Regions from separate parts of the Streptococcus sp. SS-4456 genome, predicted to be linked through region 2. Evidence: predicted binding sites of a transcription regulator. Region 2 holds the regulator's gene; each other region holds the start of a gene.
What was found. Region 2 encodes NrdR, which represses ribonucleotide reductase genes. Its sites were predicted from a motif close to ACACNATATATNGTGT; they were not measured.
Positions count from the first base shown of each region.

Region 1: nrdD (anaerobic ribonucleoside-triphosphate reductase) is a predicted target of NrdR. The motif match lies at 6,227-6,242, and genes of this name have one in related genera.
Region 3: nrdH (glutaredoxin-like protein NrdH) is a predicted target of NrdR. The motif match lies at 2,161-2,176, and genes of this name have one in related genera.

Region 1 covers NZ_JAVIHI010000015.1:4,416-14,632, forward strand. Annotated here, with positions in the region: gene argS (arginine--tRNA ligase) at 1-1,678, opposite strand, end outside; gene argR (arginine repressor) at 1,785-2,225, shown strand; gene mutS (DNA mismatch repair protein MutS) at 2,240-4,780, shown strand; gene RFK25_RS05710 (LytTR family DNA-binding domain-containing protein) at 5,068-5,511, shown strand; gene RFK25_RS05715 (DUF3021 domain-containing protein) at 5,508-5,948, shown strand; gene RFK25_RS05720 (hypothetical protein) at 5,982-6,155, shown strand; gene nrdD (anaerobic ribonucleoside-triphosphate reductase) at 6,296-8,467, shown strand; gene RFK25_RS05730 (hypothetical protein) at 8,571-8,705, shown strand; gene RFK25_RS05735 (bifunctional metallophosphatase/5'-nucleotidase) at 8,707-10,053, shown strand; gene RFK25_RS05740 (GNAT family N-acetyltransferase) at 10,055-10,217, shown strand, end outside.
Region 2 covers NZ_JAVIHI010000011.1:53,053-63,269, forward strand. Annotated here, with positions in the region: gene RFK25_RS05005 (DEAD/DEAH box helicase) at 1-1,243, shown strand, start outside; gene RFK25_RS05010 (DUF4059 family protein) at 1,261-1,485, shown strand; gene trxB (thioredoxin-disulfide reductase) at 1,497-2,414, shown strand; gene RFK25_RS05020 (YceD family protein) at 2,424-2,963, shown strand; gene gndA (NADP-dependent phosphogluconate dehydrogenase) at 3,051-4,478, shown strand; gene RFK25_RS05030 (response regulator transcription factor) at 4,559-5,248, shown strand; gene RFK25_RS05035 (AI-2E family transporter) at 5,322-6,446, shown strand; gene nrdR (transcriptional regulator NrdR) at 6,534-7,025, shown strand; gene RFK25_RS05045 (replication initiation/membrane attachment protein) at 7,012-8,163, shown strand; gene dnaI (primosomal protein DnaI) at 8,163-9,062, shown strand; partial or broken gene RFK25_RS05055 (nitroreductase family protein) at 9,059-9,772, shown strand; gene der (ribosome biogenesis GTPase Der) at 10,009-10,217, shown strand, end outside.
Region 3 covers NZ_JAVIHI010000001.1:93,013-103,229, forward strand. Annotated here, with positions in the region: gene ptsP (phosphoenolpyruvate--protein phosphotransferase) at 1-1,704, opposite strand, end outside; gene RFK25_RS00410 (phosphocarrier protein HPr) at 1,709-1,972, opposite strand; gene nrdH (glutaredoxin-like protein NrdH) at 2,291-2,509, shown strand; gene nrdE (class 1b ribonucleoside-diphosphate reductase subunit alpha) at 2,551-4,710, shown strand; gene RFK25_RS00425 (hypothetical protein) at 4,736-5,128, shown strand; gene nrdF (class 1b ribonucleoside-diphosphate reductase subunit beta) at 5,140-6,099, shown strand; gene RFK25_RS00435 (CPBP family intramembrane glutamic endopeptidase) at 6,133-6,807, opposite strand; gene RFK25_RS00440 (hypothetical protein) at 6,821-7,018, opposite strand; gene RFK25_RS00445 (CPBP family intramembrane glutamic endopeptidase) at 7,157-7,846, opposite strand; gene RFK25_RS00450 (hypothetical protein) at 7,872-8,054, opposite strand; gene RFK25_RS00455 (DUF3278 domain-containing protein) at 8,074-8,583, opposite strand; gene RFK25_RS00460 (DUF3169 family protein) at 8,614-9,372, opposite strand; gene RFK25_RS00465 (helix-turn-helix transcriptional regulator) at 9,369-9,584, opposite strand; gene RFK25_RS00470 (DUF3267 domain-containing protein) at 9,597-10,163, opposite strand.

The sequences.
Region 1 (10,217 bases), on a different contig from region 2:
CTGGAGCTTTTACGCCGAGGAGGCGAAGGGCTTCTTTTAGGACGACACCAGTTGCGTAGGCAAGTGCCAAGCGGCTGTCACGCTCTGGGTTTTCATCCAAGATACGCGTGTGTGCGTAGTACTTGTTGAAGGCTTGAGCTAGGTTGATAGCGTATTTGGCGATAAGTGATGGGTCAAATTTATCACCGGCACGTTCAACAAGGTTTGAGAAGTTTTGGATGTGCTTGATGATGTCCCAGCTTTCTGCGTCAGCTAGCTTGTAGTCATTTTCTGCGTTTGGTACAAAGTTTGCCTTGCGTAGGATAGACTGGATGCGGGCGTATGCGTATTGTACATAAGGACCTGTTTCACCCTCGAAGGAAACCATAGCTTCCAAGTCGAAGTCGTAGCCGTTGTCACGGTCGGTCTTGAGGTCGTAGAACTTCACAGCGCCGACACCAACTGCGTGTGCCACTTCTTCCTTGTTTTCAAGGTCAGGGTTTTTAGCTTCAATTTGAGTAAGGGCGCGTGAAATAGCTTCGTCAAGAGTTGGCTCGAGTAGGATGATATTTCCTTTACGAGTAGAGAGTTTTTTCTTGTCCTTGGTAACCAGACCGAAGGTGATATGGGTCATATCGTCGCTCCAGTCGAAATCCATTTCTTTCAAGACAGCCTTGAGTTGTTTGAAGTGGTTGATTTGCTCCTGACCAACGACATAGATGCTTTTCACGAAGTCGTAAGTACGTTTGCGGTACATAGCTGTTGCCATGTCACGTGTGATGTAGAGGGTAGCGCCATCTGTCTTCATGATGAGGGCTGGTGGAAGATTGTAGCTTTCAAGGTCAACGATTCTCGCACCTTTAGATTCTTGAAGAAGTCCTTTTTCTTCTAAGATTTGGATACCTTCGTCCATCTTATCGTTGTAGAAGGCCTCACCGTTATAGCTGTCGAATGTTACATCAAGTTTGTCGTAAATGCGGTTGAATTCGACCAAGCTCTCATCACGGAACCATTGCCACAATTCATGCGCTTCTGGGTCGCCGTCTTCCAATTTTTTGAACCATTGGCGTGCTTCGTCGTCCAACTCAGGTTTTTCTTCTGCCTCAGCATTGATACGGACATAGAGTTTAAGAAGTTCTGAGATTGGGTCAGCTTCGACCGCAGCCTTGTCACCCCAGAGTTTGTAGGCAACAATCAACATACCAAATTGTTTGCCCCAGTCACCCAAGTGGTTGATACGGATTGGCTTGTAGCCTAGTTTTTCGTGGATGTTGGCAAGGGCATCGCCGATAACGGTTGAACGCAAATGTCCAACTGAGAATGGTTTGGCAATGTTTGGGCTAGACATGTCGATGGTTACATTGCGTCCTTGACCGATGTTGAGTTTACCGTATTGGTCTTTTTCAGTAATAACATCTGTCAAGACTTGGTGGGAGATAGCAGCCTTGTCCAAGAAGAAGTTGACGTAAGGACCGGTAGCTACAACCTTTTCAAAGCCAGTAGTGTCTAGTTTTTCAACGATGTCTGCGGCGATAGCCTGTGGAGCCTTTCGTTCTACTTTGGCAAGTGAGAAGGCAGGGAAGGCGATGTCACCCATTTCTGATGATTTCGGTTTTTCTAGCAGATTGTAGATAGCTTCTACTTCCAAACTCGGAAGGATGGCGGCTAGTCTTTCTGCAATCACTTGTTTTTGATTCATATAGGATTTCCTCCAACGTTATTGATTCTATTTTATCACATTTCTAGGTCAATAGCGGTGAAAAGTGTTATAATATTTTTATAAATATACATTCTGAGGTAAGATGATGAATAAAGCAGGGCGACATGAATTGATAAAAAACATGATTCATCAAGAGAAGATTGGACGCCAAACGGATATTCAGAAAAGGCTTGAGAGTCAGGGGATTATTGTAACTCAGACAACCTTGTCTCGTGATTTGCGTGAATTGGGTGTCATCAAAATTCATGAGAATGGTCGTTCCTTCTATTCTTTAGCGATTGAAGAAGAGGGAGTGAATTTCGTTGAATTATTGGCCCAATATGCTTATAAGGTTGAGCGAGCGAGTTTTATTTTGGTTCTTCATTCTGACTTGGGTGAAGCGGCCTTGATGGCTAATATTATTGATGCAGAGAAGCCATCGTCTATTTTGGGAACCTTGGCTGGTGCAGATACGCTGTTGGTTATCTGTCGTGATGAAGAGGCAGCCCAGCAGGTCGAAGCTGAGATCAATCATTATTTGGAGTAGAATTGAGAGGAAGAATGGCAGTAGAGAAAATTTCTCCAGGCATGCAGCAGTATCTGGATATCAAAGCAAACTATCCAGATGCTTTTTTGCTCTTTCGCATGGGTGACTTTTATGAATTGTTTTACGAGGATGCAGTAGAGGCTGCACAGATTTTAGAACTATCCTTGACCAGTCGGAATAAAAATGCGGAAAATCCCATTCCTATGGCAGGTGTTCCCTATCATGCAGCCCAGCAGTACATTGATACGCTTGTTGAACTGGGGCACAAGGTGGCCATTGCTGAGCAGATGGAGGATCCCAAGCAGGCAGTCGGCGTGGTCAAACGGGAAGTAGTGCAGGTCATCACACCTGGTACGGTCATGGATTCTACCAAAATGGGAGCCGATAGCAACTACCTGGTCACTATTGACCGTCAGGGTGTGCAGTTCGCACTTTCTTATATGGATGTGTCAACAGGTCAGTTTTTTGTGACTAGTTTGGACGATTTTACTAGTCTTTGCGGTGAAATTCGTAACTTGAGGGCGCGGGAATTGGTCATCGGCTATGCTCTGTCGGAGGAAGAAAAGCAGGTCTTTTCAAACCAGATGAACCTCCTGCTCTCTTTTGAGGATGAGGTGACGGAAGATGTCCAGCTGATTGACAATTCCTTGACAGACTTGGAAAAGGCTGCGGCGGGCAAACTTCTTAGCTACCTACATCGGACACAGATGCGGGACTTGAGCCACTTGCAAAAGGTGGTCCACTATGAAATCAAGGACTATCTGCAAATGGACTATGCAACCAAGTCCAGTCTAGACTTGCTTGAAAACGGTCGGACAGGCAAGAAGCACGGTAGCTTGTACTGGTTGTTGGATGAAACTAAGACAGCTATGGGCATGCGGCTCTTGCGGGTTTGGATTGACAGACCACTGATTGATCTCAAGCGGATTGAAAGCCGGCAGGCTGTTGTGCAGGTTTTTCTGGATTACTTCTTTGAGCGGAGTGATTTGGTAGAAGCCTTGAAAGGTGTCTATGACATCGAACGCTTGTCCAGTCGGGTATCCTTTGGCAAGACCTTGCCCAAGGATCTCCTACAACTTTCTCAGACCCTTGGAAATGTCCCTGCTATCAAGAATATCTTGCTACAAATGGATCAGTCTGCCTTGACTAGCTTGGTGGCAGGTCTGGATCCAATCCCAGAACTACATGCCCTTATCAGCTCTGCTATTGACCCAGAAGCCCAAGGAGCTATTACAGACGGAAACATCATCCGCACGGGCTTTGATGAAACCTTGGACCAGTACCGTCTGGTCATGCGTGAGGGTGCGGGCTGGATTGCGGAGATTGAGGCCAAGGAGCGTGAAGCGTCTGGTATCAATAATCTCAAGATTGATTACAACAAAAAAGACGGTTACTACTTCCATGTGACCAATTCCAATCTGGCCAATGTACCAAGTCACTTCTTCCGCAAGGCAACCTTGAAGAATTCGGAGCGGTTTGGGACGGAGGAGTTGGCTAAAATCGAAGGGCAGATGTTGGAAGCCCGTGATAAGTCGTCTAACCTAGAGTACGAGATTTTCATGCGGATTCGCCAAGAGGTTGAAAAATACATCAGTCGCTTGCAGAAGTTGGCTCGGACCATTGCAACCATTGATGTCTTGCAGGCTTTTGCGGTTGTGGCGGAGCAGCAGCACTGGGTCTGCCCACAGTTCAATGCGGATAAGCTGTTGGATATTGAGCGTGGTCGTCACGCTGTGGTGGAGAAGGTCATGGGCAAGCAGACCTATATTCCCAACTCTATTCAGCTGGACCAGGCTACCACCATGCAGCTGATTACAGGGCCTAACATGAGTGGTAAATCGACCTATATGCGTCAGCTGGCAGTCATCGTCATTCTGGCACAGATGGGTTCCTATGTACCAGCAGACCAGGCGACCCTACCAGTCTTTGATGCTATTTTCACCCGTATTGGTGCAGCAGATGACCTAGTCAGCGGTCAATCGACCTTTATGGTAGAGATGATGGAGGCCAACAAGGCAGTCCGCTTGGCAACAGACCAGTCCCTAATTCTCTTTGATGAGCTGGGTCGGGGAACAGCCACTTACGACGGCATGGCTCTGGCCCAGTCTATCATCGAGTACATTCACGACAAGATTGGTGCCAAAACCCTCTTTGCTACCCACTACCACGAGTTGACCGAGCTCAGCCAGACCCTGTCAGGCCTTGAAAATGTCCATGTATCGACCTGGGAGGAGGACGGCCAAGTGACCTTCCTCCACAAGATTGCCCAAGGCCCAGCCGACAAGTCCTACGGAATTCATGTGGCTAAGATTGCGGGAATGCCAGAGGAGTTACTAGAGCGGGCGGATAGGATTTTGCAGACGCTTGAAAACCAAGCCCCTACTGCACCAGCAAAACCAGCTCCATCAGTGGTGGCAGAACCGTCTGGTCAAATCGACCTCTTCGCAGACACACCTTCTCACCCAGTCCTCGAAGAATTAGAAAAACTGGACATCTACAATATGACCCCTATGGAAGTTATGATGGCTGTGGCAGAACTGAAGAAGAAATTATAATATAGTCATTTAGTTTGCTTTATTACTTCGTTAACTCACTTTGCCGTACTCCAGTTATGTCTACGGCTGTTGATGCGAACTTTGTTCGCTTTATTTCCAACCTCTAACTGTTCCCCAGACAGTTAGAGGTTGGAAATAAAGCAAACTAAAAGACTATACAATGAAGGTCAGAACAGCTGTTCTGGCTTTTTTGCCGTTTAGTGCTGGAAAACGACCACATAGCCAAAAGCCCTTGAAACCTGTAAAGAAATGGTGTTTAATAGGGTCAGAAAGAGAAAGGAGAGAATATGAAAGTAAAACTAGCTATTTCACCAGAAATTTTGGAAGATTTGGTGACTATTGAAGCACAGGCTATGTCTGAGCAGGTTAGTCACTTGATGACCTATATTCAAAACTTGGATAAGCAGAGATCCAGTCTTACTGTCAAAAAAGGGGAACAGGTTTATCTTGTGGAGCATGATGAGATTGTCAGACTCTACTTGGAAGGTAAGGTTTTACAGGTGGAAACAGTAGAAACTACCTATACTTCCAACCTGCGTTTATATCAGGTTAAGGAGGACTTGCCGGCAAACTTTTTACAAATCTCCCAGTCGGAAATTATTCACATCAAGCAATTGGACCACCTCAAGCTGACCGCCAACGGTCTGGTCAAGCTGGTCATGAAGAATGGCTCGGTTACCTACTCATCCCGTCGCTATCTAAAAACTATCAAAGAAAGGTTAGGACTATGAAAAAATACATCTTATCAGCCAGTTTAGGCATTGCAATCGGAACTATTATCTCCATTATCACATCAGCCGTCTTCGGACAGGGAACCTACCTCCCTCTAAATCCCTTTTCAACCATGGGGGCTTACTACCTGAGCAACTTTAATCAAGTAACCGTCATGCTGATTTGTGTAGTCATTTGGGCAGCAATCGGTCTCTTGTTCCAGCTGGCAGACAAGATTTTTGAACAGGACTGGAGCCTTTTGCGAATGACGGCAACGCATTTTTGCATCACAGCTTTAGGCTTTACACCGCTGGGCATTTTGGCTGGCTGGTTTCCCGTGAAACTTGGGGCCCTTCTCTTTTTCTGGCTCATCTTTGTCTTGGTATACGCTCTGCTATTTTTCCTAAACTATCGGAAAATGGAACGGCAAATCAAGGACATCAACGGTCGTTTGTAGTATAATAGCACTATCATTTTGTTGGAGTGTTTTATGAAAATTATTTTGACAATTGTCTATAGCTTGGGAGTGGTGTGGAATATCCTCTTTCTTGCGATGAATGTTGGCAGAATTCCTGTCATCAACTTGCTTTGGCCTGCTGTGATTTTAGTGGCATGTGCCATCAATTTGTACTTTTTATGGACCAGAAAACAAGAGTCAGATTAGGCTCTTGTTTTCATTTTTTTTCAGAAACGAAGTCTATATTTAGTGCAAATTTTCTATTTTTATATTTTTTGACACAAGATATTGATTTTTAATTTGTGAAATGTTACACTAGTAGCAGTGAAAAAATGGAGGCCAGTCAGATGAAGAAGCGAGAAAATGATGTAGAAAAACTGAATTTAGTCGTCTTGAAACGGGACGGTCGAATGGTGTCTTTTGACGAGCAAAAGATTTTTTCTGCTCTTTCGCGGGCCAATCAGGAATTGGAACACCCTGTGTCAGAGGCTGGTCTGCGACTGGTTTTGGAGGCAAGCTTGCAAGAGATTGGCCGCCGTTTTACAGGCGATATTCAGATTTATGAAATCCAGACTATTGTGGAGCAGGAGTTGCTCAAGGCTCATTTGTATGAGCTGGCAGAGCGGTATATCCAATACCGGACCCAGCGGGATTTTCGACGTCATCAGGCGACGGATATTAACTTTGAAATCCACAAGCTATTGAGCAAGGATCAGGCCTTGGTCAACGAAAATGCCAACAAGGATGCGGATGTTTTCAATACTCAACGGGACCTGACAGCAGGTATTGTCGGAAAGTCTATCGGTCTCAAACTCTTGCCAGCTCATGTGGCCAATGCCCATCAAAAGGGGGACATCCATTATCACGACTTGGATTACAGCCCTTATACTCCCATGACTAACTGTTGTTTGATTGATTTTAAGGGGATGTTGGCTCAGGGATTTAAGATTGGGAATGCGGATGTGGAAAGTCCCAAATCGATTCAGACGGCTACGGCACAAATTTCGCAGATCATTGCCAATGTATCCTCTAGTCAGTACGGGGGCTGCTCAGCAGATCGGATTGATGAGGTGTTGGCTCCTTATGCTGAACTTAATTATCAGAAGCATTTGAAGGAAGCGAAAGACTGGGTCTTGCCAGACAAGCAGGAAGACTACGCCCGTGCCAAGACGCAAAAGGATATCTACGATGCCATGCAGTCCTTGGAGTATGAGATTAACACCCTCTTCACATCCAACGGACAAACGCCTTTTACATCACTGGGTTTTGGTCTGGGGACCTCCTGGTTTGAACGGGAAATTCAAAAGGCCATTTTGAATATTCGTATCAAGGGTCTGGGACGCGAAGGTCGGACAGCCATTTTTCCCAAGCTGATTTTCACAGTTAAACGAGGCTTGAACTTGGAGCCTGATTCGCCTAACTACGACATCAAGCAGCTGGCGGTGGAATGTGCCACCAAGCGGATGTACCCAGATATGCTGTCTTATGACAAGATTGTCGAGTTGACAGGTTCTTTCAAGGTGCCAATGGGTTGCCGTTCCTTCTTACAAGGTTGGCAGGATGAAAACGGTCAGGATGTGACATCCGGGCGGATGAACTTGGGTGTCGTGACCGTCAATCTGCCACGGATTGCCATGGAGTCTGCAGGAGATATGGATAAGTTCTGGGAAATCTTTGCAGAACGCATGGCTATTGCCAAGGATGCCTTAGTTTACCGTGTGGAGCGGGTCAAGGAGGCGACCCCTGCCAATGCACCGATTTTGTATCAGTACGGGGCTTTTGGCAAGCGACTGGCCAAGACCGATGCGGTGGATGAGGTTTTCAAACATCGCAGAGCGACCATTTCGTTGGGCTATATCGGACTTTATGAAGTAGCAGCTGTTTTCTACGGTGGTCAGTGGGAGGATAATCCAGAGGCAAAAGATTTCACGGTGGATATTATCAAGAAAATGAAAAACTTGGTTGAAGATTGGTCGGATGAATATGGTTATCATTTCTCTGTTTATTCGACCCCATCGGAAAGTCTGACAGACCGCTTCTGCCGCATGGATACGGACAAGTTTGGTCTGGTCGAAAACATCACCGACAAGCAGTATTACACCAATTCCTTCCACTATGATGTGCGGAAAAATCCGACTCCCTTTGAAAAATTGGATTTTGAAAAGGTCTATGTGGAGGCGGGTGCCAGCGGTGGCTTTATCCACTACTGTGAATACCCTGTACTGCAACAAAATCCAAAGGCCTTGGAGGCTGTTTGGGACTATGCCTATGACCGTGTAGGCTATCTGGGGACCAATACCCCGATTGACCATTGCTATTCCTGTGATTTTGAAGGGGATTTTGAGCCAATGGAGCGTGGCTTCAAGTGTCCAAACTGTGGCAATAGCGACCCCAAAACAGTTGATGTTGTCAAGCGGACCTGTGGTTACCTAGGAAATCCGCAGGCCAGACCTATGGTCAACGGACGCCACAAGGAAATTATTTCTCGTGTCAAACACATGAATGGGTCTAGTTTATAAAGAATGGACATGAGGGCTTCCGTGGTTTTGAGGAACTACGGAAGTTTGTTATAATAGAGGGAAAATATAATAGCTCTGCTATGTTCAACAAAGGAGAAAATCAATGGGAAAATACCAACTAGACGATAAGGGCAAGGCCTTGGTGACACGCTATCACGAGAAGAATTCCAGTGTGAAGCAGGACAAGAAGGCGCGTGTGCAGGAATTGCTCAAGCAAGCCAAGAATAAGAAGAAATAGTATGGACTTTACAGATATCAGCATTCTCCATACCAATGATATGCATTCCTACATGGAGAATTTTCCAAAGAAAGCCCAGCTGATTGCGGATATTCGAGCTGACAATGAGAAAAAGGGGATTCCAACCTTTGTTTTTGACAGCGGCGATCTCTTTTCGGGCAATATCTTTTTCAATATGTACCGAGGGGTCAAGGAAATCGAGTTGATGAACCGAATCGGTTGCCAGGCCATGACCTTGGGCAATCATGAGTTTGATCACGGAGATGAACTGCTCAGTCGCTTGGATGACTTTGCCCAGTTTCCAATCGTGTCCTCCAATCTCCGCTACCGTGACGAGGAGGCAGCAGATGAATTGGTGCCGCTGGAGGATGTCCTAGAATTTGATATGAATGGGCAGTCCTTGTATGTCCTCGGTTTGACTACCTTGGAAACCCAGGAGGTTGCTTCACCGTCGGAGAATGTGATTTTTGAAGACCATAAACAAGCTCTACGAAGAATGGTGAATCAGGTTCTTGCCAAGGATCCACAGGCTCATGTGGTTTTGCTCAGTCATCTGGGCTATGATGAAGATGTGAATCTGGCCAAGGAATTTCCAGAAGTAAATGTCATCTTGGGCGGACACACCCACACGATTTTGAGAGAACCTAGTCAGGTGGACGGTGTCAGTATTTGTCAAGCAGGTCAGTACGGTCGCTTTGTCGGTCATCTATCTCTGCGGTGTTTTGCAGATGGACGGCATGAGGTCCTGAACTATGACTTGATTGAGGTGGAGCAGCTGACCGATGAGGATAGGGCGGTCAAAGCCATTATCGACCAGATGAAGTCGGAACGGGACGCAGCTTTTTCCCAACCGATAGCGACTCTGCCGCAGGCACTAGACGGAGAGCGGGACAGCATTCGTCAAGGGGTGTCCAGTCTAGCTCCTGTCATCTGTCAGGCTCTTTTTGAGCGGGCTGTCCAGTTGGGCTTGCAGGCGGATGGAGCGGTCATCAACGGCTTCGGCATTCGGGCTTCCTTGTCGGCGGGACCGATTTACTATTCGGACTTGGTCAAGGTTCTACCCTTTTCTAAGCGCGTGCTCTTGGTTGCTATCAAGGGTAGGGATTTAGTAGCTAGCCTCAAGACAGGCCTCCACCCTCAGATGTGGGGCATTGTCCAAAGTGGTGAGGATCTTTTGGCCAATGGCAGAGCTGTTGAGCCAGATAAGATCTATCAGATTGTGACTAATTCTTTTGTTTGGAGCGGTAAGGACAACTATGATGATTTCCACAAGGCAGAAATTGTGCAGGACTTGGGACTGGATATAGACATCATCAGTGAATTTTTCAAGAGACAATATGGAGACTAGTATGGAATTACGACGACCGACACCAGCAGATAGGGAAATGATTCTGGATATGCTAGCAGAGTTTGAAGCGGCAGGCTCAGCTATGGACGGAGGCTTTATCTCTAAAGATGTCGACTTTGAAGAATGGATTTTGAGAAACAAAGATTATGAGGCAGGTCTCAATC
Region 2 (10,217 bases):
CGTCTTGTCTGGTCGTGACTTGATTGGAGAGTCAAAAACAGGCTCAGGAAAGACCCATACCTTCTTAATTCCCATCTTCCAAAAGCTAAATGAGGAATTAGACCAGGTTCAAGCAGTTATTACAGCTCCATCACGAGAATTGGCAACTCAGATTTATCAAGCAGCACGCCAGTTGGCTAGTCATTCGGACATCGAAGTTCGTGTGACCAATTATGTTGGTGGTACAGATAAAAACCGTCAAATTGACAAACTTCAAACTGGTCAGCCCCATATTGTTGTCGGGACCCCGGGCCGTATTTATGACTTGGTTAAATCAGGTGACCTTGCGATTCATAAAGCTAAAACCTTTGTGGTGGATGAGGCAGATATGACCTTGGACATGGGCTTTTTGGAAACGGTAGATAAGATTGCCGGAAGTCTGCCAAAAGATCTACAATTTATGGTCTTTTCAGCCACTATTCCGCAGAAACTGCAACCGTTTTTGAAAAAATACTTGTCCAATCCAGTCATGGAACAAATCAAGACCCAGACGGTCATTTCAGCTACCATTGAAAATTGGCTGATTTCAACCAAGGGCCGTGATCGCAATGCGCAGATTTTGGAAGCGACCAAGCTCATGCAGCCATATTTGGCTATGATTTTTGTTAATACAAAGACCCGTGCAGATGAATTGCACAGTTACTTAACTGCAAATGGTTTGCGGGTTGCAAAAATTCACGGGGATATTCCACCGCGTGAACGCAAGCGAATCATGAACCAGGTGAAAAACTTGGATTATCAGTACATCGTAGCAACAGACTTGGCAGCGCGTGGAATTGATATTGAAGGTGTTAGCCATGTCATTAACGATGCCATTCCTCAGGACCTTTCCTTCTTTGTCCACCGTGTGGGTCGAACAGGACGAAATGGCTTATCAGGCATAGCCATTACCTTCTATCAGCCGAGTGATGATGAGGACATTCGAGAGTTAGAAAAACTTAACATCAAATTCTTGCCAAAAGAAATGAAGAATGGTGAGTTTGTCGATACCTATGACCGTGATCGCCGTGTCAACCGAGAAAAAACTCGTGAAAAACTGGACTTGGAAATGATTGGCTTGGTTAAGAAGAAAAAGAAAAAAGTCAAGCCAGGCTACAAGAAGAAAATCCAATGGGCTGTTGATGAGAAACGTCGCAAGACCAAACGTGTGGAAGCGCGTGCCAAGGGACGTGCAGAGCGCAAGGCCAAACGCCAAACCTTCTAGGAGGGGTGGAAAAGACCATGTTACAAAATATTCTCAGTTTTTATTTGCAGGGGCTTTTGGTCGCAGCCCTGCTGGCTATTCTATCTAGCTTGATTTATTTTGCTGTAAGAGCAGGTAAAAAAGTTGATCGAACGCCACAAGAGCGCCAAGATTTTATATTTGATTTGTTGATGATCAACGTCATGACCATTCCAATACTTGCTTTTGGGGTCATGGGGATTTTGTTAATGTTTAAAGCATAGAAGGAAAAGATATGTACGATACAATAGTTGTTGGAGCAGGTCCTGCAGGGATGACTGCTGCCCTCTACGCAGGACGAAGCAATCTAAAAGTGGCACTTTTGGAGCGTGGAATTTACGGCGGCCAGATGAACAACACCGCTGAAATTGAAAACTATCCAGGCTATGACCATATTTCTGGTCCAGCCTTGGCAGAAAAAATGTTTGAACCTTTGGAAAAATTCGGAGTAGATCACATTTTTGGTACCTTGGTGCGTATCGAAGAAGAGGGACCAATTAAGAAAGTCATTACAGAAGACGGTGTTTTGGAAACCAAAACTGTCATTCTAGCTATGGGGGCTAAACATCGTTTACTAGGTGTTCCGGGTGAGGATACCTACAATAGCCGTGGAGTTTCCTACTGTGCAGTCTGCGACGGAGCCTTCTTCCGTGGACAAAAACTCTTGGTTGTCGGTGGTGGAGATTCTGCGGTCGAAGAAGCCCTCTTCTTGACACAATTCGCAGAATCTGTCACTATCGTTCACCGACGTGACCAGCTCCGTGCCCAAAAAGTCATTCAAGACCGCGCTTTTGCCAATGAAAAAATCAACTTTATCTGGGATAGCGTCGTGGAAGAAATCAAGGGTGATAATCTTCGGGTTCAAAGTGTCCGTATCAAAAATGTGAAAACGGAAGAAGTTAGTGAACTGGACTTCGGTGGTGTCTTTATCTATGTCGGTTTGGATCCGATGACGGATTCGGTTGTCGATTTGGGTATTACGGACGAGGCTGGTTGGATTATCACGGATGAAAAGATGGCAACCAGCAAATCTGGTATTTACGCTATTGGTGATATTCGCCAAAACCAACTGCGTCAGATTGCGACCGCTGTTGGAAATGGGGCAGTTGCTGGTCAGGAAGTCTATAACTACATCACAGAACTAGCTGAATAGGGGAATACAATGTTTCATATTTACGACATTCAGAAAAATCCAGATGGAATTTCCTTTGAGAAAACCTTGGACTTGCAGGAAGAATTGCAGGCTCGAAATAGTGAAGTTTTAGGCTTGTCTCCTGTACAAGTAAGTGGAAATGTTCGCTTTGAGTCAGGTTTCTTTTTCTTGGACTATCAGATGACTTACGATATTACCTTGGCTTCCAGCCGTTCTTTGCAACCTGTCCTGTTACATGAAGTGCAAGACGTCAATGAACTCTTTGTCGCCAATGAAGCAGTTCTTAAGGAGCAGGACTTGATTGATGAGGATATGGTACTGGTAGTAGAAGATGACCACATTGTCTTAGAAGAAAGTGTAGCGGATAATATTCTCCTAGCTATTCCTATCAAGGTTTTGACACCTGAGGAAGAGGCAGGAACCGACCTACCATCTGGTCAAGCCTGGACCTTGATGACAGAAGAAGCCTTTCAGCAAGATGTCCAGGAGAAAAAAGAAGCCAATAGTCCTTTTGCTCAATTGCAGGGCTTGTTTGATAGTGAAGAATAGTTTGGATGGTTAAATTATCTGAAAATTCTTGTCAACTTTCCCCTTTCGGTGTATAATGAAAGGGATACAAATTAGAGGAGTAAACAAATGACAAAAGCAAATTTTGGTGTGGTAGGGATGGCTGTTATGGGCCGCAACCTGGCACTTAACGTTGAATCACGTGGTTATTCAGTAGCCATTTACAACCGCTCTGCTGATAAGACAGAAGACGTTGTTGCAAGCAACCCAGGTAAAAACTTGGTACCAAGTTACGATGTGGAAAGCTTTGTGGCATCTATCGAAAAACCACGTCGTATCATGCTTATGGTTCAAGCTGGTCCTGGTACAGACGCAACCATTCAAGCGCTCTTGCCACACTTGGATGAAGGAGACATCTTGATTGACGGTGGAAATACTTTCTACGAAGACACTATCCGTCGTTCAAAAGAATTGGCAAACTCAGGTATCAACTTCATCGGTACAGGTGTATCTGGTGGTGAAAAGGGAGCCCTTGAAGGTCCATCTATCATGCCTGGTGGTCAAAAAGAAGCTTACGAATTGGTGGCAGATGTCTTGGAAGAAATTTCAGCAAAAGCGCCAGAAGATGGAGCGCCTTGTGTGACTTATATCGGTCCAGATGGAGCTGGTCACTACGTAAAAATGGTCCACAATGGTATCGAGTATGGTGACATGCAGTTGATTGCAGAGTCATATGACCTCATGCAACACTTGCTCGGCTTGTCAGTAGATGAAATGGCTGACATCTTTACTGAGTGGAACAAGGGTGAACTAGACAGCTACTTGATTGAAATCACAGCGGACATCTTGAAACGCAAGGATGACCAAGGTCAAGATGGTCCTATCGTTGACTATATCATGGATGCTGCTGGTAACAAAGGTACTGGTAAATGGACAAGCCAATCATCACTTGATTTGGGTGTGCCATTGTCATTGATTACAGAATCCGTATTTGCTCGTTATATCTCAACTTACAAAGATGAGCGTGTGGCAGCTAGCAAGGTCCTTCCAAAACCAGCTCCATTTGCCTATGAAGGAGATAAGGCTGAATTGGTTGAAAAAATCCGTCAAGCCCTTTACTTCTCAAAAATTATGTCTTATGCACAAGGTTTTGCCCAATTACGTGTAGCATCTAAAGAAAACAACTGGAACCTGCCATTTGGTGAAATCGCAAAAATCTGGCGTGCAGGTTGTATCATCCGTGCTCGTTTCTTGCAAAAGATTACAGATGCATACGGACGTGACGAAGATTTGGCAAACTTGCTCTTGGATGAGTACTTCCTTGATGTAACAGCTAAATACCAACAGGCTGTTCGTGATGTGGTAACCTTGGCTGTTCAAGCAGGAGTGCCTGTGCCAACCTTCTCAGCGGCTATTACCTACTTTGACAGCTATCGTGCAGAAAACTTGCCAGCTAACTTGATCCAAGCCCAACGTGACTACTTCGGTGCTCACACATACAACCGTAAAGACAAAGAAGGTGTCTTCCACTACGATTGGTATAGCGAATCAAAATAAATGGGATGGGCGTGTAAGCGCCCTTCTTTCTAATTTATCGCTAGCTGATTTGATTGATAGAGAGAACAATGAAAGAGATAATGGCTAAGAAAATTTTGATTGCAGGAAGAGAACGCAATCTATCGCACTTTGTTTCCATGGAATTACAGAAGAAGGAGTATTTGGTAGACTACGCTTCGACAGGGAAAGAAGCCTTGCAGTTGGCTCATGAAACAGATTTTGATTTAATATTAATGAGTTTTCAGCTTTCGGATATGTCTAGCAAGGCTTTGTCTAGGGAATTACTGGCTATAAAACCTGCAAGTGTTATTATTGTTGCTATTGATTCAGCAGATGTTGCACAGCATGGAGAAGAAGTACTTTCTTACGCTGTTTCTTATGTTGTAAAACCCTTTGTTATTAGTGATTTAGTTGAGCAGATTTCTTCTATTTTTCGAGGAAGAGATTTCATTGATACTAATTGCAAACAAGTTCACCTACATGCTGCCTACCGTGATTTGAAAATTGATTTTCAAAATCGAACAGTTACTCGTGGGGATGAGTTGATTAACCTGACCAGACGCGAATATGATTTGCTTGCAACTCTGATGAACAGCCCCGAACCTGTCAGCCGAGAACAATTGCTAGAGCGAGTTTGGAAATATGAAACGACATCGGAAACTAATGTAGTAGATGTTTATATTCGTTATTTACGTGGAAAATTAGATGTTACTGGTAAACCATCTTACATCAAGACTGTTCGTGGTGTTGGCTACGCAATGCGAGATTAAGAAAGGGGAAACTCTTTCTTTTTTTTGCTTCCTATGATAAACTGAATGCTAATCATAAAAAAATGGAGATATTATGAATTCGTCGTTTAAAGAAAAAGCTTTATTGATTTTATTGGCTGGAGCTACCCTCTTAGCTGTATTGAATTGGGATACGATATACAAGGCAGTTCAGATTTTGTTGGGAAGCATGAATTCTCTCTTTATAGGGAGTATCATTGCCTTTATTTTAAATGTGCCTATGAAAAAAATAGAGGATCAGATAGAGAAGATTTCTTTTTTGAATAAATCCAAACGTTCCTTGGCTATTGTTGGAGTGTTGATTGGTTTTGCTTTAATTGTTACTGGGTTGGTGTTGATTGTTCTTCCTACCTTGATGTCAACGGTGTCGCAATTAGTGACAGTAAGCAGCACAGCTATTCCTAAATCGGTCAATGCCCTCACAAGCTTCCTGGAAAAAAATGGACTTTTGGCTGGTCAGTTGGGTGACCAGATTGCTGGAATGCTGGACCAATTGAAAAATCTAACCTTTATTTCCAATTTGGTAACGCCTGTCTTATCGGGCTTAGTTTCAAATGTCACAGGAATTTTTTCAAATACTATGACGCTTGTTATGGCCTTCTTCTTTACATTGGCAATACTTGGAAGCAAGGAACACTTGCAATCTATGACTGGTAAATTCCTACAAGCGACACTGCCGACAAAAACTGTTCGAGTGATTAGTTATATTGGAGAGGTTATTATTGATACATACGATAAGTTCCTAATGAGCCAAATCGTAGAAGCCTGTATTATCGGTACTCTCGTATTTGTGAGTTATTCTCTCTCAGGAATTCCTTATGCCAGCATGGCAGGAATTTTGGCAGGTGTTCTATCCTTTGTGCCTTACATTGGTCCCTTTACCGCCTGTCTGATTAGTGCCTTGTTTGTGGCGGTGCAAAATCCGCTCTTGGCACTTTGGTCTATTGCTCTCTTCCAGATTATCCAGTTGATTGAGGGGAATGTGATTTACCCGCGCGTGGTTGGACAATCGGTTGGACTTCCGACCCTGTTTACCTTAGCAGCAGCCTTGATTGGTGGAAATTTGTTTGGCTTGCTTGGTATGGTCTTCTTTACACCTATCTTTGCGGTTATTTACCGTCTGGTTCGTGAATGGGTTGCTAGTCGATTGAAAAAGCAAGAGGATGCGACGATCGGTTAAAATAGAAAGTGAGTCTTGCTCGCTTTCTTTTAATTTTGTTTATTTTGTGCTATACTGAAGTGATAAAGTTTAAGTAGGAGAAAGAGTATGCGTTGTCCAAAATGTCAGAGTTTGAAATCAAGTGTCATTGATAGTCGTCAGGCTGAAGATGGCAATACCATCCGCCGTCGTCGTTCTTGCGATCAATGTGGTCAACGTTTTACCACCTATGAGCGCATTGAGGAAAAAACCCTCGTCGTTGTGAAGAAGGACGGGACTAGGGAGCAATTTTCCCGTGAAAAGATTTTCAATGGCATCATTCGTTCAGCTCAAAAACGTCCAGTATCAACTAGTGATATAGACGAAGTTGTCAACCGGATTGAGCAGAAGGTTCGTTCTCAGAGTGATGGCGAGGTCGAAAGTGATGTCATTGGTAACTTTGTCATGGATGAATTGGTGGAGTTGGATGAAATCACCTATGTGCGTTTTGCCTCTGTCTATCGTTCCTTTAAGGATGTGGAAGAGTTGGAAAATCTGCTCAAGCAGATGATTTCTAAGGGTAGTAAAGTAAAGTCAGGTGCTGCCAATGAAACCAAGTGATTTATTTACCTACATCAAGACCAGTCCTTTTACACCAGACATTATCAGTTTAAGCCAGTGCTATCAACCTATCATTAGTTTTGATGCCCTAGCCCTCTACTATTATCTCTATAGTTTTTCAGATCAGGGTCAGGGACGTTATAAATGGGCGACAATCCTCAATCACATGGATTTTGGTATGAAGCGCTTGGAGCAGGCCTTGGATCGCTTATCTGCCATGGAATTGCTACAAGTCTATCGGGCAGATGAGTTGACAGGCTTGGTCTTGTTGCCACCACTGACGGCCAAACAATTTTTGGACAAGCCCCTGTACAAACAGCTATTGGCCCAACGAATAGGTGAAGCCAGTGTGGAGGGCTTACAGGGGTCTAGACCTCCTAAAGAAAAGAATGTATCCAAAACCTTCTCTCAGGTCTTTACGCTTACTGGCCAGATTGAGGGGAGTTTTGAGAGAAAGAATGATTTTGACTGGTCGGCCTTTAAAGCCTTGATGGCTAAGGACAAGCTTCTTTTTCAAGATGAAGCTGAGGATATTATTGCCCTTAGTCACATAGCAGAGCAGGCAGGTTGGACCTGGTTGGAAACCTATCGTCAGGCTAAAGTAACAGCGATTGGACAGACAATTTCAACCAAGCGCTTGCAGCATTCACGCCAGGCAAGACCATTAGCTTCAGGAAATTTTACTCCTCAGGAAGAGGCAATTGTTCGTGAAGCCAAGGCTATATCCAGTAAGGATTATTTGCAGTTTATCAAGGATCGCCTCAAGGCGGTTGTCACTACGGCAGAGAAGAAGTGCTTGAAAGATTTGGCAAACTTGGGCCTACTTGACGAAGTTATCAATGTCTTGGTTCTCTACACTTTTAACAAGGTGGATTCGGCCAATCTGAATGAGAAATATGCCATGAAATTGGGTAACGATTTTTCCTACAAGGGGATTGGCAGCGCAGAGGCAGCTGTTCTTTACTTAAGAGAGTTGAAGACAGGTCAAGCTATCGCCAAGCCGAGCCAGCCACAAAAAACCAATGTACCTGACTGGAGTAAGGAAGAAGTGGTTATGGACACAAGCCCAGAAGCTCAGGCTAGAATGGAAGCCCTCAGAAAACGAATGTTAGAAAACGAAAGCAAGGGAGGTAGTTGATGAAATCAGTTCAAGACAGGTTGTCCCAGGCAACCAATCCAAGTCCAAAATCCTATCAGCAACTCTTTCAAGAGATTGTCAGCGATACTGAAGTTGCTGCTTTTATCAAAAAAGAAGGTTTGACCCAGCAGGAAATCACCCTCTCCATTTCTAAGTTTTTAGAATATATCAGTCAGCGTGACCTCTTTGTCAAACAGGATGAAACCTATATTGCAAAAGGCTATCAACCTGTTTTGGTCATGAACGAAGGCTATGCCGATGTTTCTTATCTTGAAACAGAGGAATTGGTCGAATACCGTCGTCTGGAAGCTATCAAGAACCGTATCCAGCTTATCAATATGCCCCAAGCACTCAAAAAAGTTACTATTGCAGATTTGGATTTCACAGACAACAATCGTGTTGAGGTTTATGAGGCTATTGATACATTTGTAGAACAGGTGGGCGAATACTACAAAGGCTTGTATCTATACGGTGATTTTGGAATTGGGAAGAGTTTTTTGATGGCTTATATGGCCCATCGCTTATCAACCAATCGCCACCTCTCTACCACCATGCTTCATTATCCAACCTTTGTGGTGGACATAAAAAATGCCATCAAAGATGGCTCTGTCAAGGAGCGAATTGATGAAATCAAGATGGCTCAGGTCTTGGTACTAGATGATATCGGAGCGGAGCAACATAGTCCGTGGGTGCGCGACGATGTGCTGCAGGTCATTCTTCAATACCGCATGCAGGAAAATCTGCCGACCTTCTTTACATCCAATTTCTCCCTCGATGATTTGGAACGGCATTTCGCATCTGGTAAGTCTGGTGATGAAACCTGGCAGGCTAAACGGGTTATGGAGCGGATTCGTTATCTGGCTCGCGATTTGCATTTGAAAGGAAATAACCGCCGATGAATGAAACCATTGATTTGATGCTGAACCATACTTCCGTCCGTCGTTTTACGGAAGAGCCCATTGAGGCGGAGCATTTGAAAGCTATTATTTCAGCTGGGCGAGCTGCGTCTAGCTGGAAGAATTTCCAGTCCTATTCCATCATTGTGGTGCAGTCAGAGGAGAAAAAACAGGCTCTCTATGATTTGGTGCCCCAGCCAGCTATTTTACAGGCTCAGGCAATTTTGCTCTTTGTGGGTGACCATAACCGTGTCAGCAAGGCGGCTCAACTCCACGGTTCAGACTTTGATGCCAAGGGAACAGAGAATCTCCTGATTTCTTCTGTTGATGCGAGCCTAGCAGGGCAAAATGCCCTTTTAGCAGCTGAAAGCTTGGGCTACGGTGGGGTCTTCATCGGTATGATTCGCCATAAGGCCTTGGCAATAGCAGAGCTGTTCAGCTTGCCAGACTTTACCTATCCGATTTTTTGCATTGCACTAGGTCGGCCAGCCCAAAACCATCCTGTTAAACCACGTTTGGCAAGCGAAGCCATTGTCTTTCAGGAAGAATATGTGGAGTAAGGTGTAGATGTGATTGAAGCCTACGACCAAGTTCAGACGGAATATGCAGGAGCCCGTCAGACAGAAACATGGTCTGAGCGAATGGTTGCTCAGTTTGGTCAGCCAGAGCAGCCTGAAACCAGGGCTGTATTAGAAAAAAATAAACTATTGTAAGTTATAGTCTTTTTGTTTGCTTTTAGTACTCGCTCAAACTGTCTGGGAGACAGTTTGAGGTTGGTGTTAAAGTGAACCAAGTTCACATCAAAAGCTGCAGACAGTACTGGAGTACGGCAAAGCGAGTTCAAATAATGATGACATTATTTGAAGTTGGAAATGGGGAAACGAAGTTTCCTCATGCGTCGACGTAATAAAAGATAAACGAAAACGACTATATTAGAAGAGGAGGAGCTATGGCTCAACCAACTATCGCCATCGTTGGCCGTCCCAACGTTGGTAAATCAACACTATTTAACCGTATTGCGGGGGAACGTATTTCTATCGTAGAAGACGTGGAAGGTGTGACCCGCGACCGTATTTATGCTACTGGTGAGTGGCTCAATCGTAAGTTTTCCTTGATTGATACGGGTGGTATCGACGATGTGGATGCACCTTTCATGGA
Region 3 (10,217 bases), on a different contig from region 2:
TTCAAGAACTTCTTCTGCCGTTGCACATTCTGTCAAGGCACGGTGAGCATATTCTTCCATCTTAGCTGTGTCAAGTGTCTTCATGAGGCTACGTGTACGAAGGACAGAAGTTGCACTCATAGAGAACTCATCCAAGCCCATTCCGACAAGAAGTGGAACAGCTTGTTGATCACCAGCCATCTCACCACACATACCAGCCCATTTGCCTTCTGCGTGTGCAGCCTTGATAACATTGTTGATCAAGCGAAGGATTGATGGGTTGTATGGTTGGTAAAGGTATGAAACTTGTTCGTTCATACGATCTGCTGCCATAGTATATTGGATAAGGTCGTTTGTACCAATTGAGAAGAAGTCAACTTCTTTAGCAAATTGGTCTGCAATCATAGCTGCTGCAGGGATTTCAATCATGATACCCACTTGGATATCATCTGCAACTGCTACACCTTCAGCCAACAAGTTTGCTTTTTCTTCTTCAAGGATCGCTTTTGCTGCACGGAATTCTGTCAACAAGGCAACCATCGGGAACATGATACGAAGTTTACCATGTACTGATGAACGAAGAAGGGCACGCAACTGCGTACGGAACATTTGGTTACCAGTCTCAGAGATAGAGATACGAAGGGCACGGAAACCAAGGAATGGGTTCATTTCGTGTGGAAGGTCGAAGTAAGGAAGCTCCTTATCACCACCAATATCCATTGTACGAACCACAACCGGCTTACCGTTCATACCTTCAAGAACAGCCTTATAAGCTTCGTATTGCTCATCTTCTGTTGGGAAGTCTTGTGAGTCCATGTACAAGAACTCTGTACGGTAAAGACCAACTGCTTCAGCACCATTATCGTTTACACCTTCAACGTCTTTTGGTGTACCGATGTTAGCTGCCAATTCGAAGTGTTTGCCGTCAGCTGTCACTGTTTGAGCATCTTTCAAGAGTGCCCACTCAGCTTTTTGTTTAGCATAGGCTTCGCCAGCTGCCTTAAATTCTGCAATCACTTCTTCAGATGGGTTGATAACAACTTCACCTGTGATACCGTTAACAGCGAGGACATCACCATCTTTCACGATTTCAGTAATATTATTTGTACCCAATACAGCTGCAATCTCAAGTGTACGAGCCATGATAGCTGAGTGACTTGTACGTCCACCGATGTTTGTTACAAAAGCTTTAACAAACTGTTTGTTCAATTGTGCTGTATCAGATGGTGTCAAGTCGTGTGCAATAACGATAGACTCTTCATCAATTGTCGCTGGGTTTGGCAAACGAACGCCAAGCAAGTGAGCAAGGACACGTTTAGCAACGTCGCGGATGTCTGCTGCACGCTCTTGCATGTATGGGTTATCTTCCATACCTTCAAAGATAGCGATGAACATATCCGTTACTTCTTTCAAACCTGTTTCAGCATTTGTTTTCTTAGCACGGATAGTTTCCTTAATCTGACCAATCATTTCTGGGTCAGCAAGAACCATCAAGTGTGCATCAAATACGGCTGCGGCTTCTTCACCAAGGCTAGCTACTGCGTTCTCACGAATAACAGAAAGCTCGTTTTGAGAAGCTGCAAGAGCAGCATCCAAACGAGCCTCTTCTGCATTTGTATCTTCAACTGTAACAGTTTCGAAGGACAAATCTGGCTGAACGAGTAGATATGCCTTAGCAACGGCAACACCATCAGATGCTGCAATTCCTTTAAGCATTTCAGTCATCTTCTTATGCCAATCCTTCTTTTTCCATTGTTTCAGTGATAGCTGCGATTGCATCGTCAGCATCAGCACCTTCAGCAGAGATTGTTACATCAGCGCCTTGACCAACACCAAGACTCATAACACCCATGATAGATTTAAGGTTTACAGATTTTTCTTTGTAGTTCAAAGTGATGTCTGAAGCGAATTTGCTAGCAGTTTGAACAAGCAAAGTTGCTGGACGTGCGTGGATACCTGTTTCTGCCACGATGTGGAAGTCTTTTGAAGCCATAGTTGGATTCTCCTTTGTTTTTACAAAATTTTGAGTTATTTGTGATAACCCTTACAAAAAGCATTATATCACTTTTTGAAATCATTTTCAAGAATTTTTTCGTTTCTTTCAGTAAAACTATTTTTTATGAGATTATAAAAGTCCTGAAAACATCGTGAAAGCTTGGTTTCAAAGGATTTGTGCCATTTACACAAGATATGGTGTTTGTTCGTTTTTTGTCATACTATATTTTGTGATAGTTGTGGACTTCCTTCTTGACTTTGACCACAAAATCTTGTATGCTAGATTGGTATATTTATTTTAAAAAGGAGAAATTGAATGGTTACCATCTATTCAAAAAATAATTGTGTTCAATGTAAGATGAGTAAAAAATTTCTTGATGAGCACAATGTGGCCTACAAAGAAATCAATCTAGACGAGCAACCTGAATTTATCGACCACGTTAAAAACCTTGGTTTCTCAGCAGCGCCAGTTATTGAAACTGAAAATGAAGTTTTCTCTGGTTTCCAACCAACAAAATTGAAAGCCTTGGTATAAACTATACCAAGTTACCCCTAGTATAGAAAGAGATTGCGATTATGAGTTTGAAAGAGTTAGGCGATGTGTCCTACTTCCGTTTAAATAACGAAATCAACCGTCCAGTCAATGGACAAATTCCTCTCCACAAGGATCTAGAAGCAGTTAAAGCTTTCTTTAATGAAAATGTCCTTCCAAATACTAAGCAATTTGATAGCATTTTAGACAAGATTGCCTACTTATTAGAAGAAAACTATCTTGAAAAAGAATTTTTGGACCAGTATAGCCCAGAATTTATCATCAAAATTGATCAATTCTTGAAAGACCAAAACTTCCGCTTCAAGTCCTTCATGGCTGCCTACAAGTTCTATAACCAGTATGCCCTTAAAACCAACGACGGCGCCTACTACTTGGAGAGCATGGAAGATCGCGTTCTCTTCAACGCCTTGTATTTTGCTGAGGGCGACGAAGAATTAGCACTAAACCTGGCCAACGAAATGATTCATCTTCGTTACCAGCCAGCAACACCGTCTTTCCTCAATGCAGGTCGTGCCCGTCGTGGTGAATTGGTGTCTTGTTTCCTCATCCAGGTCACAGACGACATGAACTCAATTGGACGTTCTATCAACTCTGCTCTGCAATTGTCCCGTATCGGTGGTGGTGTCGGTATCTCCCTCAGCAACTTGCGTGAGGCTGGCGCACCAATCAAGGGCTACGAGGGAGCTGCTTCTGGTGTCGTTCCTGTCATGAAACTCTTTGAGGACAGCTTCTCCTACTCCAACCAACTTGGGCAACGTCAAGGTGCTGGGGTTGTTTACCTAGATGTTTTCCACCCAGACATTGTCGCTTTCCTTTCAACTAAGAAGGAAAATGCCGATGAGAAGGTTCGCGTGAAGACCTTGTCGTTGGGTATCACTGTTCCTGATAAGTTCTATGAATTGGCACGTAATAATGAAGACATGTACCTCTTCAGCCCATACTCTGTGGAATTAGAGTACGGTGTGCCTTACAGCTACCTTGATATTACGGAGAAATACGACGAGCTAGTAGCAAACCCACGCATTCGTAAGACTAAAATCAAGGCACGTGACCTAGAAACTGAAATTTCTAAACTTCAACAGGAATCTGGCTATCCTTATGTTATCAACATCGATACAGCCAACCGTAGCAATCCTGTTGACGGCAAGATTATCATGTCCAACCTCTGTTCAGAAATTCTTCAAGTACAGACGCCAAGCGTCATCAATGATTCTCAGGAATACTTGACCATGGGGACAGATGTATCATGTAACCTTGGCTCAACCAACATTGTCAACTTGATGAAATCGCCTGATTTTGGACGTTCTGTCCGTACCATGACTCGTGCTTTGACCTACGTGACGGACCATTCGCACATTTCTGCGGTACCGTCTATCGAAGCTGGAAATGAACGTGCACATTCTATCGGACTTGGTGCCATGGGACTTCACTCATACTTGGCACAAAACTTGATCGACTACGGATCAAAAACAGCCGTAGAGTTTACCAACATCTACTTCATGCTCCTCAACTACTGGACTTTGGTAGAATCAAATAACATTGCCCGCGAACGCAAAGCTACTTTCCATAACTTTGAAAAATCAAAATACGCAGACGGCACTTATTTCGATAAATACGTGACTGGTGACTACCAACCACAATCTGACCGTGTGAAAGAACTCTTTGAAGGAATCTTTATTCCAAGCGGACAAGATTGGGCTGACCTCCGTGAGAAAGTCATGGCAGATGGTCTTTACCACCAAAACCGCCTAGCTGTTGCACCAAACGGTTCTATCTCTTATATCAACGACGTTTCTGCTTCTATTCACCCGATTACCCAACGGATTGAAGAACGCCAAGAGAAGAAAATCGGTAAAATCTACTATCCAGCAGCAGGTTTGGCAACAGAAACCATTCCATTCTACAAGTCTGCCTACGACATGGATATGCGGAAGGTTATTGATGTCTACGCTGCTGCAACAGAACACGTAGACCAAGGTTTGTCCCTCACTCTCTTCCTCCGCAGTGAGCTTCCAAAAGAACTCTATGAATGGAAAAAAGAGAACAAACAAACCACTCGTGACCTCTCTATCCTTCGAAACTACGCCTTCAACAAGGGTATCAAGTCAATCTACTACATCCGTACCTTCACGGACGACGGCGAAGAAGTCGGAGCAAACCAATGTGAGAGTTGTGTGATTTGATTTTTGTTATTTAAAAGGAAATATTATGAACAAAATTAAATATTTGTTGGTAGAATCAACTCAGATATTGAAATCGGTAAAATGGGACTATGCAAAAATGGCTCAACTCGTAAAACTATGGGGAGGTCCAAAAAAAGCAGTTTTAGCTTTTGCTACGATTACCGCAACCATAGCTTCCGTAGCAACTCTCAGTTTTCAAAAGTTATTCAAAAATTTTATGTCAAGGTTAACTCCTAAAAAATCCAATAAAGATAGCGACCAAAATGAAATTGATAAACTAATTCAATTAAAAACTGAAGAGTATCTTAATAATGTCCAAGAAAGAAAAAATAATAATTTGAGTACAGATGATATTGATAAAGAATATAATGATTTTATCAAGTCACTCCTAGAAAATAACAATACAACACAACAATAAAAGGAACTAATATGGAAACCTACTACAAAGCCATAAACTGGAACGCCATTGAGGATGTGATCGACAAGTCAACTTGGGAAAAATTGACCGAGCAATTCTGGCTCGATACGCGGATTCCCTTGTCAAACGACTTGGATGACTGGCGGAAACTGACTGCTGAAGAAAAAGACCTGGTTGGTAAGGTCTTTGGTGGATTGACGCTCTTGGATACTCTACAATCTGAAACAGGTGTCCAAGCTCTTCGCAACGATATTCGTACACCGCATGAAGAAGCTGTTTATAACAACATCCAATTCATGGAGTCTGTTCACGCCAAATCCTACTCTTCTATCTTCTCAACCTTGAACACCAAGTCTGAGATTGAAGACATCTTTGAATGGACCAACAGCAACGAATACTTGCAACGCAAGGCTAAGATTATCAATGAAATCTACGAAACTGGTACACCACTTGAGAAGAAAGTAGCCAGCGTATTCCTAGAAACCTTCCTCTTCTACTCTGGTTTCTTCACGCCACTCTACTACCTTGGTAACAACAAACTAGCCAACGTTGCGGAAATCATCAAGCTGATTATCCGTGACGAATCTGTTCACGGTACCTACATTGGCTACAAGTTCCAACTTGGTTTCAATGAATTGTCCGAGGAAGAACAAGATAAACTCCGCGACTGGATGTATGACCTGCTCTACCAACTTTACGAAAATGAAGAAGGCTACACGCGCTCCCTCTATGACGCAGTCGGCTGGACTGAGGAAGTTTTGACTTTCCTTCGTTACAATGCCAACAAGGCCCTCATGAACTTGGGACAAGACCCTCTCTTCCCTGACTCAGCAGACGATGTCAACCCAATCATCATGAACGGTATTTCAACTGGTACATCTAACCACGACTTCTTCTCACAAGTTGGTAACGGATATCTACTCGGTGAAGTTGAAGCCATGCAGGACGATGATTACTTGTATGGATTATAATCAAAAAAAGCAGTTCATTGAGCTGCTTTCTTTTTATACTAAAAATACAATCATAAAATAAGAAATGCCGTTGTTAAGCATATGTAGGGCCATTGGATAGCGGATATCTTGCTTCACCAAATAGAGCCATGCAAAGATTGCTCCCATTGTGAAATAAATCAAAAATTGTGGAAGAGTGGCTGGACCATGCACAAAACTAAACAAGGTTCCTGAAACTAGGCCGTAGAGCAAGACAGATTTTACATCGGATAATTTAGGGAAGAAATAGGTTGCCAAGAAACCACGGAAAATCAATTCTTCAAAGATACCTGCAAAAATGACTACCATGAAAAAGGAGTGAATAGGTGCAGACTGGATAAAGGCAACTGCATTTTTCTGATTATCTGATTCAGGAACTGGTAGGAGAAATTGGAGAATGAAGTATGCAAGATAGGCTAACAGCGGATAGGCAATCTGTTTTAGCCAAGGCTTATCTAGCGTCAGCTGCATTGTTTTTCTCGGATACAAGACTTTCCAAAGAAGGTAGGAAAAACCAATTAACAAGGGTAGACCCACAATCAGTCCAAACCAATATAAACCTTCTGCAGCACTAGCTGGAATACCCTCTACCTGCTCAGTAGCCCATGGTAACTGGAGGAACTGGGATCCGAATTGATAGGCAATGTAATAGGCTAATAATAAACCAGTATGCTTAAAAAATTTCTTCATGATGTATTCCTCCTTATCCTAAAACAGTCACATCAACAATATTATCGACCCGAACCAACTTGGTTTCAAGCTCCCCATTCGCTAATTCACGGGAAATTTTGAACCAATCCTCATCCACAGCTAAAATGCTGTATTCGTAAATGGTCATAAATTCCTCATCGAAACGGATTTTGGCTTTACTTCCCACCAATTCATTTAATAAAAGTGACATCTGATTTTCTCCTTTTAGACCTTTTTGTAGTTTGTTTACCTTGCTTTGTAACTGTTTCACCTTTTTCCTATCTGACAGGTAGCTGAATAATAGATAAGCAAAGGCTATCCATTGAAAAATCTCCATCTCATTTCCTTTCTAAATGAAACCTATACTCTGCAAGAGTAACATGAGCAAGACACTCAGGAAATTATTGACCATGTGAAGAATAAGGGCATTGGAATATTTGCCAGAAATGCGATAAGCAAGTCCTAGTACTAAACCCATGCCTCCATAGACAACCCAAGATCCGATATTGGTCGGATTGTGAATGAGCCCAAATAGAAAACTCGATAGCAACAATCCAACATTCGAATCCTTACCAAAGACTTTCCCCATGAGAATGCCACGGAAAATCAATTCTTCAAGAACTGGAGCAAAAAGTACAGCAAAGAGAAACAAGAGCAAGGCTGGCAGACCAGAGTTATTGATGACTTCCTGATTAGCAGTCGTCTGACCATATCCCTCTTCCAGCATAATCAATTGCCCACCGATTATTTTCAGACCAAACATGACGATAAAAGCAAGGACAACAAAACCAATATTCTTTAACATTCCCCACTTCTGCTCGCTCTTCCATAAACCAATTTTACTGGTCAAAACAAGACCGACTACCACGGCAAACAATAAGAGAGCTGCAGCAATCAGTAGATTAGTCCCGTCAAAATTTGGTAGGGCAAACATGGCCATCTGGGGCAATACATTTAGTGCAACGACTGCCAGTCCCACAAAGAGAAATTTCCAGTTTTTTAACACATTCCAATCTTTGACATTTCCAAGTCTATTCATAGCAATCTCCTTCACATACACTCAATTAGTTCTTAGCACCTTTTTCGAACAATAGCAGAGCTGGCAAGCCCAAAACCATCGGCAGAAGGATATTCAGATTTGACAAATCAATCTGCCCAGTAGCCAGCCATTCTCCGAAAACATAGCCAACTGCGTACAAGCCAAGACCGATAAACGAAGCAAGATAAATTTTCTTAAAGACTTTCATGAGTTGACCTCCATCTAAACTAAATACGTTTGATTTTCTTACGATTAACAATATAGAAACTAATGAATCCCACCAGGGTCAGAAGAACAACTGTCATGGGAGTGACAAATTGGAAATACTCTGCTGCAGATGTTCCACTTTCCTGTGGAATTTGTGACTGCCAGAGGCCGATACTGACTAGCAAACTCAAAACGGCAATCTGTAAGGTTTGATACAGAGTTCGTTTCATCATTTTCTTCCGAGCCATTTTTACATCAGCCTTGGCAACCACCAATTTATCCAGACCCAACTGTTTGATAATGGCATCCTGTTTAAATTGAGAATAGACAAGTGTCAAAAAGAGGCTGATTCCCATGACATCTTCTCCCAGCGCAAAGCTAACTAGGAAGCTCAGCAGTGTCACTGTCATAAAGAGCATATACATATTGTTACCGAAATTGGTCAAGGCCGCATAAGACACCTCGTCTAACTCACCAACAATATCATAGAAATAACGAATTGCTCGAATGTGTAGATTTTCCTTTTTCATAGCTATTACCTAAAAAACTTTCAAAAATTCTTATTTAAAATAACGACGGATCATGCGAACCTGCATGACATTGATGTAAATGTGAAGAAAGGCAACAACTAGAAAGGCTGTAATTTGTCGCTCTTGCAATAGCATACTGAGTACAAATAGGAATACATACAAACCTGGTAACACGATTTGATTCAAAGTGAAGACGATTTGGAAACTCATTTCGTAGTTTGCTTGTTTCTCACCTTCGTCCATCGCCTCAGCAAAGTCCTTCATTTCTTTTACCGTAGCAAAAGCGGATAACTTATAGTCACGAATTTTCTGAGTTAATTTCATGATAAAAATCTGAGAAATGAGAAGAATGACATAGAAAACTACATCAAAAATTGACCCGTACATGATCGCCCCATCTTCTAAGAAGGTAACACCAAATCCTAGAACCAAATTTAACAGAGTCAATGATACGGCAACATTAAATGATATGGTCGCGTATTCTAGGTTACGATACATTTTCTTATATAGTTCATCAACACGTTCTTCTTCCTCATCTGAAATGGAATGATAAAGTTTATACGATTGATTGGCCTTTACACCAAAATATACAGTTCCAGCGAAAATTACAAAAGTAATGATACGCAAACAAAACAAGAAGTTATCTAGGGTAACAAAAGACGGTAATCCAAACTTAGAAATCAATACTCCAAAAAAGCCACAAAATGCGCCAAAGATAGCTCCTGAAAGTAAATAGATAAGATTCCTCACCCATCTTTGTTTCGTTGAAATTTGTTTCCCCTGTTTCATTCTCCTACCTCCACTAATTGAAAGACATTCTCTACATTTTCGTTAAAAATCTGTGCAATTCGCATGGCAATGACCACCGAGGGCGTGTACTCCCCCCGCTCAATCAAGCTAATGGTCTGCCGAGAAACTTCTGCTAACTTTGCTAGCTCTGTCTGGTTGAGGCTATCCCGTGCCCGCAACTCCTTGAGCCGATTTTTTAAGACATATTCCATAATTTTTCCTTTCTAGGCTTGGTAGATAATCAAGCCTGTTTCTGTGTCTTCGACAGCTATATTCCCCTTAGCAAACTTAACCAATAAAAGATAGGTATAGTAGAAATCGCCTACACAAGCAGCTGCATGCATGGTAGCTACCATCAGATAAAGAGATACGTCCATTCCCCCTAAGCACGCTAGTATTGTCAAGCCTAGACTAATCACGACAAAGGGAGCCAGGGAAATTACCAACATTTGCATCCGATTATAGAGGGAACCTGGACTGGTCGCATAGGCCATGCCCGATTTCCATTTAAACCCGTATTTGACAGGATTTTCAGGACAAAAAACCTTGAAGAAGATGCCGTGGATAGCCTCATGCACTACTATCAAAAGAGGAAATAGAACCATCCCTATCCATAACTCTGGTAAGGTAAGTGGCAAATTTTGTTCTACATTAGCCAACAAGGAAAAGGCTAACTTACCGAATAGAAGAGCAAATGGGAAAATTAGAACAGTCGAAAGAATATTCAATCCCCAAACAAACTTCTTATTTTCCATGATATTGACTTCATATAATTTCTTTTTATTTTCCATTTTTCTTCTCCTTCTATTTTCTGCAACCTAGACTAAACTATATAGTCCTAGAGT